One region of the Paenibacillus sp. GM2FR genome, then DNA from elsewhere that is predicted to be linked to it. Evidence: predicted binding sites of a transcription regulator. Region 1 holds the regulator's gene; the other holds the start of a gene.

Region 1 (5,341 bases):
CATATAACAACGATATATTGCGATGCATGTAATTTATATGCTCGTTTTGTACAAGTACGAGTATATCACATCTTATATACTTTTTCATGCATGTCTGTGAAAATATTTAGAACAGTTTTTCCATATTTTTCCTGAATGCGCTTACAATTATGAAAGAAAAAGAGAAGCCCCTCTTAAATAGTAAGGGACGCCTCTCTTTACTTCGTTTATTATTGATTCGGAAGAATAATGTCATTACCGATCGTGTTACCGTCTTGAAAACGATAAAACCGATAGCCGCGCTGACCGTTGTGTTCATACTGCAGCTGCCAGGCATACTCGCCTTCATACATTCCAGGCAGCAATCGCTTAATTTCCACACCAGGCAATTCGTTATAAATCTGATCCCGAATCTGGGCTTCCGACATCCCTGTATTCAATAAAACGGACTGGACAGCATCGGCACCTTCAACAGGTACGTTGTCATCTGTAAATTTTACCCATACCATACGATCTTGATTGTCCTGATCCTTGCCGCTTACCACCCAATAGTTATTATCCTCGCCCCACACCGATTTATAGGTCTTTCCGGACGAAACCAATTGGCCATGCTGCTTGGCGGCAGCAATCGCCATTCTTTCTTCATTCCAAGTGTCTTTCATAACATATGAATAATAGAGCTGTAAACCAAGCAGTAACAGCAGCACGCCGGATACACTAAGCAAGATCCACTTCGTTTTTTTCTTCAAATCCGTCTTCCTCGCTCCCCTTGATTATTTCCTAGAGGGTTGTAAGACGCTCAAAGGCACGCTGCGCTTCCCGCCGGATACGTTCCTCATCGAGAGTAAGGCTCGCGCCATTCTTCACGACCTGCTTACCGTCAACCCATACATGCTCAACATCCTTCGCACTGGCGGAGTAGATAGCATGAGAAATATAATCCGTCTTCGGAAGGAAGTGCGCCTGATCCGTGTTCAGTGCGATCATATCTGCCTTCATTCCTACCGCAAGCGTACCGATATCCGCAAGGAAAGCTGACTTGGCACCATACTCTGTACCCATCCGAAGCGCTTCGGATGCAGGAATCGCGGTTGGATCCCCGCTTACTCCTTTATGGATCAGTGCCGCCAGGCGCATCTCTTCAAACATATCCAGATTATTATTGCTCGCAGGTCCATCGGTACCCAAAGACACGGTGACCCCGGCTTTCAGTAGTGCAGGCACGCGAGCGATGCCGCTGGCAAGCTTCAGATTGCTGCCTGGATTATGCGACACCATCACTTGATGCTTAGCCAGGATTTCGATTTCTTCATCGGTCAGATGGACGGCATGCGCAAGCAGCGTTGGACGGGAAAACATGCCAAGCTTCTCCAAATGGGCAACAGGGCGGAGTCCGTAATCATTTACATTCTGAGCGACTTCCGTTTCCGTTTCGGACATATGCGTATGCAAAGGCAGATTCAGATCATGGGATGCCTGAACGAATTTCTCGATGAAATCCGGCGGGCATGTGTAAGGTGCATGCGGCGAGATCATCGCCGTAATTCTTCCATCCGCCTTGCCATGCCAGTCTTTCGCGAATGCAACCGCCTCATCCAGCTTCTGCTGCTGCACCTCAGGCGGACATAATCCGATGACACCGCGTGTCAGTACGCCGCGCATTCCTGAGTCCTGCACAACCTTTGCAACCTGATCCATATGATCATACATATCCACAAACGTCGTGGTTCCGCCTTTGATCATCTCAAGCACGGAGAGTGAGGTTCCCCAGTACACATCGTCGGCCGTGAATTTGGCTTCCATCGGCCACATTTTTTCCTGAAGCCATACCTGCAGTGCCAGATCGTCGCCATAACCGCGGAGAAGCGACATCGCCGCATGTCCGTGCGTGTTCACCAATCCAGGCAGGAAAAACAGATGGGTTCCGTCGATAATTTCTGTTCCCTCTTGGACGGTTGGCTCTTCTTCACCCAGGTAGGTTATCCGGTCATTCTCCACAACCATATATCCGCGTAGCACGGACCTTCCTTTCTCTAGTACCGCAAACGTTCCGTTTTTAACCATCCACTTCGTTGTCGTCATGTGCTGTATCCTCCTTACCGTTATCCAAATAATAGGCCAAACTTTGCAAATCCGTAGTAAAATCAGCCGTATGAATCCGGATATGGGATGGAGCTTTCAGGATGGTCGGCGCAAAATTCAGAATAGCCTCGATGCCTGCGGCGATAAGCTGATTCGCTACATTTTGCGCTTCAAAATCCGGAACGGTGATAATCCCGATACGAATGCCGTACTCATGAACCGTCTTCTCCAGTTCCTCCATCGGCTGTACAACCAAATTGTTTATTTTCATACCAACTTTGGGAGAATACGAATCGAAAACCGCCACAATCTTCATATTGTCCTTCAGAAATGCATTGTAATTTGATAATGCATGTCCAAGATTACCGGCCCCAATCAATGCGACATTGATCTTCTGGTCCAGCTTTAGAATCTGGCGAATTTTCTCGATCAGATAAGATACGTCATATCCGATCCCTTTCCGTCCAAAATCACCGAAATACGCTAGGTCCTTACGAATTTGAGCAGGATTGAGGTCCAGTTTTTGTCCCAGTTCCTGGGAGGAAACCGTGGAGACCTCCCTTTTCTGAAGCTCATTCAAATAGCGCAAGTATACAGGTAATCTGCGGACCACGGCTTCCGAAATTTTTTCCGATTTCATGCATGCTCCCCCTAATAATAGGTTAATAACTACATTTCAATGTGATCGTTCATGGTTTCACTTTATTCAGCTTGGTTCTCTACGCCTGCCTCTTCCTGCAGCCATTCCGAAATTCGGGGAACAATCCCCTCGGTCGGCATGTGCTCCATCTTTGGTCCCGGCAAGGAATATAGGAAATATTTTCCGTAATAGGATTCAATGACCCGGGTATCGTAGACGATGACAATCCCCTTGTCTTGCGCTGTCCGTACCAGTCGGCCAAATCCCTGTTTGAAGCGAATGACGGCTTGCGGAACCGAAAGCTTCATGAAGGGGTTCTTCTTCTGCTGCTGCAGCAATTCGCTCTTGGCTTCAACCAAAGGGTGATTCGGCGGCTGGAACGGCAGCCGGACGATCGCAAGGCAAGTGAGCGCCTCACCGGGTATGTCAACCCCTTCCCAGAAGGAGCTGGTACCCAGCAGAACCGAGGCGCTGCTATCCTGGAATCTCCGGATTAACTTGGTACGGCTGGTTCCATCCATCCCTTGTCCCAGTACCGTAATATCGCTGGATGCCAGCGCCTCCTTCAAGGGCTCATGCACCTGACGCAGCATCCGGTACGAGGTGAACAGGACAAGCATACGTCCATGCGTAGCGATTGCCGTATCGGCCAATGATTGCACTAGTGTATTCACAAAGAGTGCATCCCCGACCGAGCCCTTCACGCTCGGAAAATCGCGCGGCACGACAAGGAGAGCCTGCTCCCTGTAATTAAACGGGGACGGCAGCAGAACCGTGTTCAGGTTGCCGCTATCTGCCGCTTCCTGTAGACCCAAATTCTCGATCATGAACTGGAACGATTTGTCCACCGACAAGGTCGCCGACGTCAGGATCACGCTTTGTTTCTTGTCAAAAAACAATTCCTTCAAGTGGGTGCTTACATCGACAGGCACCGCATAAAGCTGCAGCGATTTCCCGCGGAAATTGCCGTTAGCCTCCATCCAGTATACCGTGCCTTCATCATTCAGAGCCATGAAGGACCTCAGGTCCTCGCGGTGTGCGGCCAGGTCCTTAAACAGACCCGATAGGTCTGTTAACAGACTGTCGGCACTGTAATCGTCGAGATCTTCCTTCATTTCGGCGATCAGCTTGTCACCCTTGCGTACGACATCGCCCAGTATCACATGGATTTGATGTTCCAGCTCGGCAAGCGAATCCCAATCCTTCGGCTTCTTAAGAGGCGATAAGCGAAGCGAGAATTGACCGGCGTCTCCTGGAGATGCATCTCCGCGTTCCGGAAGCAGTCCGAACAATTGATCGCTGAGTCGATCCCAATTCTCTTTTACGGTGATCAGATCCGGATAAATCCGATCTATGATGGAAGACCACTCGACAGCCTTCTCATGGGATGAAACTTGCAGCAGCTGGCGAAGAGCCGGGAGCTGACCGCTGCGGTTGTCTTTGTACATACGGGTTAGCGTATGGACAACCGAAAAATATTTCATCTGCAAGCCAAGGTGCTTGCCGGCGACATCCTCCAGATGATGCGCTTCGTCGATGACGAGACGCTCATAACTCGGAAGCAGCTGGTGATTCGCTTTTACGTCGGTGAACAGCTTCGAATGGTTCGTAATGACAACATCCGCGATGCCCGCTTCATGCTTGGCTCTGTGATAGTAGCATTTGCGGAACCATGGGCAGGCACGCCCAAGGCAGGAATCCGAATCGCTGGAGATGGTCTCCCAGAAATCCCCCCCGCGGCCGCCAAGGTTCAGCTCCTCATCATCCCCGTTCTCCGTCTGGGTCAGCCAGACCAGCATCTGCGCCGCGGTGATCACATCTTCCTTCGGTGAATGAAAATCTCTTCTATTTATTTTATGTTCAAATTTTCTCAAACACAAATAATGGCCTCTTCCCTTGAAAATAGCCGCTTTAAACGGAAAAGGAACAACCTGGGTGAGCAGGGGAATATCCCGGTCACGCAGCTGTTCTTGAAGGTTGATCGTATGCGTGCTCACCATAACCTTCTGTTCCTGCTTCACGCTTTGATAAATCGACGGCAGCAAATACCCGAGGGATTTGCCTGTTCCCGTGCCGGCCTCGATTAATAAATGTTTATTGTTATCGAGTGCCTGCATCACTTCCTGGAACATCATGTCCTGGGCATCCCTGCTCTCGTAATGAGGCAGCGTTTCCTTCAGGCGTTCACGTACATCATTCATGTATTGCTCGAAGCTTACATCGGCCAAGGGATTGGGCTCCGTCTCATCCCTGACGGGCGCAATATCGTTCCAATCGTCAACTGCCAGGGCGAATTGACGATAGTACGTATGGGTGTCTCCGGCTTGTACAGCCTGGAGTTCCCTGTCAGCACGGATGCCGTCAAAGAACCAGGCCAAGTCGCTGTCCTCGTCCGCAAACAGGTCGCTTAACCGCTGTACGGTAAGAAGAGGAAGCTCATCGATCTCCTCCAGGCATTTCAGCAGCGCATAGGCTGTGGCAAGCGCATCGCTGTCCGCCTGATGCGGACGGTCATGCTCCAGGCCGAAATGAGAGGACACCATCCCGAGCTGATAAGAAGGCAGCGAGGGAAAACATATTTTTAAGAAGTGCATCGTATCTAGAATTCGGCCGCTGAACGGTAAATAGCCGCAGCGATCG
Region 2 (5,341 bases), 170 kb from region 1:
CGGAGGGTCTGCAAAATCCGGATTTCGTTATCAGAACGGCAACGCTTGATCAGCCGGAGCATGGATTGACGGATGATGTACTGGATTCAACCGATGTGCTGTTGTGGTGGGGGCATATGGCTCATGACCAGGTAAGTGACGAAATCGTAAGCAAGGTCGTTAAGCGCGTGCAGGATGGGATGGGTCTGATTGTTCTTCATTCCGGACATTTTTCCAAGCCGTTCAAAGCATTGATGGGCACAAGCTGCGATTTGAAGTGGCGCGAAGCAGGAGAACAGGAAATTATTTGGAGCGTGAATCCGACGCATCCGATTGCGGCCGGAATTACGGGGCCGATCATCATTGAGCACGAGGAAATGTACGGGGAGTTCTTTGATATTCCAGCCCCAGATGAGCTGGTATTTGTCAGCAATTTTGAAGGCGGCGAAGTATTCCGCAGCGGTTGCACGTTCAAGCGCGGTCATGGGAACATTTTCTACTTCCGTCCGGGGCATGAGACCTATCCAACCTACTACAACCCCGAAGTGCTGAAAGTGATCACGAATGCGATTAACTGGGCTTATTCCACGGCAGGTAAGCAAACCTTCGGCAACAGTCAGCCGGTTCGTGCGCTTCCCGTTTTAGTCTAAGCTACGAGCAGCGTTTTTTAAGAAGCAATGAGTTAACGAGTCGTTCAGGGGGCAATCCTTGAGCGGCTCGTTTTATCGTTGGCGGTGAATGTTCACCGAAATGTTTTTGCCGGCTAGGGATAGAATATACCTAAGTATGGGGTATTGTATGATATACAAGAAGGGGGGCTGTACACATGAGTGAAGTACAAAGCGCACCTGTAGATCCCGCAACCATCGCCATATGCCAGGCCAAGCTTGTCCATCAACCCGTTGAGGGCTTCCTGCTGGGGAGAGGAGTCCGCTTCGCCAAGATTATGTTTATTGGGGAAGCCCCCGGCGCCCATGAAGTTCTGGAAGGCTTACCTTTTGTAGGGCAGGCCGGACAAGAGATGAATGCCTACCTGGAACGCCTGAACCTGACCCGGGAGCAAGTCTATATTACCAGTGCCATGAGAAGCAGGCCCTATAAGGAAAAGCTAATCGTGAGGTCCACGGGCGAGCGTGTCATCAGCCGCTCCAATCGGACACCGACGAAGGCGGAAATATTGGCCCATGCACCTTTGCTTGATGAAGAGATTCGATGGGTTCGCCCGCACATTATCGCACCCATGGGAAATACGGCGCTGCACCGGTTAATCGGAAGCCATGAAACGGTGACATCGCTGCACGGCAAACTGATGGAGGGCCCGGTCCAGCAAGCAGCAGATCCGGAGAATCCCGGTGGGGGCTATATGTTTTCAGTGGAAACCTATAAGATATTCCCTCTGTTCCATCCAGCGGCCGTACTGTATAATAGGAAATTATCCACTTTGATCGAGGAAGATTTGGATATTTTGGCTCGTATATTATGGGACAAACGCTGATTTTATGGGAAAAAGGGGCTAGGTGGTTTTCAGTTTCTCGGAAATGTGCTAAAATGAAACATACTTACAATTCGTAAGTTTTCTAGATTTTGATTAAGCTTATGAGTTTCTATAAACAAGGTGACTTCGTAAAGAGGTGAAGGGATATGGAAGTTACAAATGTTACGATGTGTCCCCGTTTTGAATCTGCATTTTCTTTTCTGGGCAAACGGTGGAACGGTTTGATTATTCAAACGTTGATGAGCGGGCCTAAGCGCTTTAAGGATATTTCGAATTTGATTCCGTCCATGAGCGATAAAATGCTCTCTGAGCGGATGAAGGATTTGGAATGTGAAGGCATTTTGATTCGTCATGTCTATCCGGAAACACCGGTACGTATTGAATATGAACTGACTGAAAAAGGCAAAGCACTGCGTCCGGTGATGGAGCAAATTGCATCCTGGGCAGAACAATGGGTCGAAAGATGAGTCATCTTAAGACTCCCCTTGATGATTAAACCCTGGCATGAGACATCCTCATTTCAGGGTTTTTTTTCTAAATGGAAGTATGATTCCTGTTTCTTTACGGCAAGAATAGGTGGACATGCACCAAGCGGACGCAGCTGCTATATAATGTGAAAAACCCAGCAGCATATCAAGGAGGCGAGCCCATGACCAAGCGAACGTATATCTCCCGTTTCCATTATGGACAAGAGGACATCTCAGAACTTGAAAACGCTTCATTAAAAGTGCTTCAAATTTTTGAGAAAACCAAGCGGATGCTGAGCCAGTATGTGCCGGACTCCCTGTGGCTAGCTGTGTCTGGAACAAGCCCGGGATCTGCAGAATCCGTTTACCCAAGCAGTGCCGATGCTGCAGGCATGTTTCAGAAATGGGTCAAAGCCCCCGGCGGATGGAAGTTCATTGGTTATGAAACCGATAGATTGAATGCGTCCACCGGGCAGAATATAGGACGAACGGGAAGATTCCTGCAGATGATCATCTGGTCACTCTATGAGAAAATCGCGATGCTGCATCCCATCCTTGGCAGTGAGCCGTTTTTTGACGGGGAAGAGCTGGATGTGATCGCGAATTATTTTGTGCCTACGTATATCAGCGCCGTACCGTTGGTGGAACAAGGAAAGGCCTTTAAGACCATTCAGGCCGACATTGTTCTGTATCAGGAGCATATTCAGGCACCTGCCGTCATTATGCAATCGGATCGTGGCTTATTGGAGGGGAACTGGATGACCGGGGTGAACTTGGACGCGAAGGGGTTTGCCGGGATTCGTCCTTATTTGAAGGTTCCTAACGGCGAACGAGCCTATATGGAAGCCGATATTATATAGAGAGCATTTTTCATCATAACCTTGTTCCGATGCGGACAGGGTTATTTTGTATATTTGTTTAAAATTTTAACGATTTATGTGAAATATATCACAAAAATTAATGACGTCAGACGATATAATTTATGTGAAAGGAACGGAATACCACGATCACTAGATAAATGTGTTGGGGAGGAATCAAACGATGTCCAATATAAAGAGAGAAAAGTTAGTTGTCATTGGCAACGGTATTGCCGGGATTAGTACGGTCGAGCAAATCATTAAATTGGGGGGGAATTTTGACATCACCGTCATTGGACAAGAGCCTCATCCGAATTATAACCGCATCATGCTGTCGTATGTGCTGGAAGGCAGCAAAACCTTGGATGACATTGTATTGAATGATTGGAAATGGTACGAGGATAACCATATCACTTTGCACACGGGTGCCACTGTAACTGCCATTGATGGAGAGCGCAAGGTCGTGACAGCCGACAACGGATTGACGGTGCCTTATGACAAAGTCATGATAGCTACGGGCTCGAAGCCCTTTATTTTACCCGTACCGGGAAGTGACAAAGAAGGCGTTATTGGTTTTCGAAACATTGCCGATTGCACGCAGATGCTTCAAGCCGCTAACGCATACAAGAAAGCGGCTGTCATTGGCGGGGGACTTCTGGGACTGGAAGCGGCCAAGGGATTGGTCAGCCTGGGCATGGAGGTGACGGTAGTTCATCTCATGCAGGATTTAATGGAGAGCCAGTTGGACTCGATGGCATCCGGCATGCTGAAAAGGGAGCTTGAACAGCAGGGTATCAACTTCTTATTAGGCAGGCAAACAACCGAAATATTGGGAGATACCAGAGTTACGGGACTCCGGTTCAAGGATGGGGATGAGCTTGAAGCCGACCTGGTGGTGATGGCAGTGGGCATCAGAGCGAACACCGCGATCGCCCAAGCGAGCGGAATCGAAGTGAACCGGGGCATCGTAGTCAATGATTATCTTCAGACTTCCTGGCCGGATGTGTATGCGGTTGGCGAATGCTGTGAGCATCGGGGCGCATGCTACGGCCTGGTTGCACCATTGTTCGAGCAGGGACAGGTATTGGCGAAGCATCTATGCGGTGTGGAAGGCAAGCCTTACGAGGGAAGCATTGTATCGACGAAGCTGAAAATCAGCGGGGTTGATGTATTCTCTGCCGGAGAATTCATGGAGCAAGCCGAGCACTCGGTGATTACCGCAAAAGATGATTGGCGCAAGACCTATAAGAAAATATTAATTCGCGACAATATCATCGTTGGGGCGATATTGTTCGGAGATGTGAGCGATTCGGCAAGCCTTCAATCCATGATTCGGAAAAAGACAGCCATGACGGATGAGATTTACGATTCGATCATGGGTACTGACAGCGCAGGAACAGGAAATGGCAAGGCATTTTCACTGGAGAAGATGCCCGATGATGAAATCGTGTGCGGCTGCAACGGCGTAACCAAAAAAGCCATTGTGGATGCCATTACTCTACAGGGTTTTACGACAGTGGATGAGATCAAAGCTTGTACAGGAGCTACCCGCTCGTGCGGCGGCTGTAAACCTGTTGTGGAGCAAATACTCCAGAGCGTATTGGGCGATGGCTTTAAGGCGGCAGGCAAACAAGGCATATGCCCATGCACAACCCTCGATCGGGACGAAATCGTCGCCGAAATCCGCGCCAAGGGGCTTACCACGACGAAGGAAGTCATGCATGTTCTGGAGTTCAGCAACCCGGAGGGCTGCTCGAAATGCCGTCCTGCCATTCATTATTATCTGGCGATGCTGAATCCGGTAACCCATCAGGAGGAGAGAGAATCCCGATTTGTCAACGAACGGATGAACGCCAACATTCAGAAAGACGGCACGTACACGGTAGTCCCAAGAATGTACGGCGGCGTTACCACACCGGAGGATTTGAAGAAAATCGCGGATGTATCGCTTAAATATAATGTGAAGGTTGTCAAGGTTACCGGCGGACAGCGTCTGGACCTCATCGGTGTTAAGAAGGAAGATTTACCGAGTGTTTGGGAAGAGCTCGATATGCCGTCGGGTTATGCTTATGCCAAATCGCTGCGGACCGTGAAGACCTGTGTAGGTTCCCAATTTTGTCGTTTCGGTACGCAGGATTCGATGGGCATGGGGGCATTTCTCGAGGAGAAATTCGAAAGACTGGATTTTCCGGCGAAATTTAAAATGGCGGTCAATGGATGTCCGCGAAATTGTGCCGAGTCGTGCACAAAAGACATCGGGATCGTTGGCAATGACGGTGGATGGGAAATATTCGTTGGAGGCAACGGCGGAACGAAAGCGCGTCTTGCTGATTCGTTCTGCAAAGTGAAAACGGATGAAGAGCTGATTGAAATCTGCGGAGCCTTGATGCAGTATTACCGTGAAACCGGCAAGTACCTGGAGAGAACATCGGAGTGGGTGGAGCGCTTGGGACTGGAACAAATCCAAGCGGTTATCCTGGATGATCCCAAGCAGCGTAAGGAACTGGTGGAGAGAATTGAGCTCGCCCTGCAGCAAGTCGAGG

What was found. The regulator Rex, encoded in region 1, represses fermentation and respiration genes when NADH is low (regulators of the CRP and FNR family bind a similar motif). The targets are predictions, from matches to a motif close to TTGTGAAATATTTCACAA.
Region 2: the regulator Rex is predicted to act here: its motif matches at 2,878-2,895, upstream of nirB (nitrite reductase large subunit NirB).

The regions. Positions count from the first base shown of each region.
Region 1 covers NZ_MKZM01000008.1:783,547-788,887, reverse strand. Annotated here, with positions in the region: gene PAEVO_RS03860 (cell wall elongation regulator TseB-like domain-containing protein) at 210-728, opposite strand; gene PAEVO_RS03855 (amidohydrolase) at 760-2,061, opposite strand; gene PAEVO_RS03850 (redox-sensing transcriptional repressor Rex) at 2,036-2,701, opposite strand; gene dinG (ATP-dependent DNA helicase DinG) at 2,764-5,341, opposite strand, start outside.
Region 2 covers NZ_MKZM01000008.1:610,685-616,025, forward strand. Annotated here, with positions in the region: gene PAEVO_RS02915 (ThuA domain-containing protein) at 1-629, shown strand, start outside; gene PAEVO_RS02920 (uracil-DNA glycosylase) at 806-1,474, shown strand; gene PAEVO_RS02925 (winged helix-turn-helix transcriptional regulator) at 1,621-1,941, shown strand; gene PAEVO_RS02930 (hypothetical protein) at 2,124-2,801, shown strand; gene nirB (nitrite reductase large subunit NirB) at 2,983-5,341, shown strand, end outside.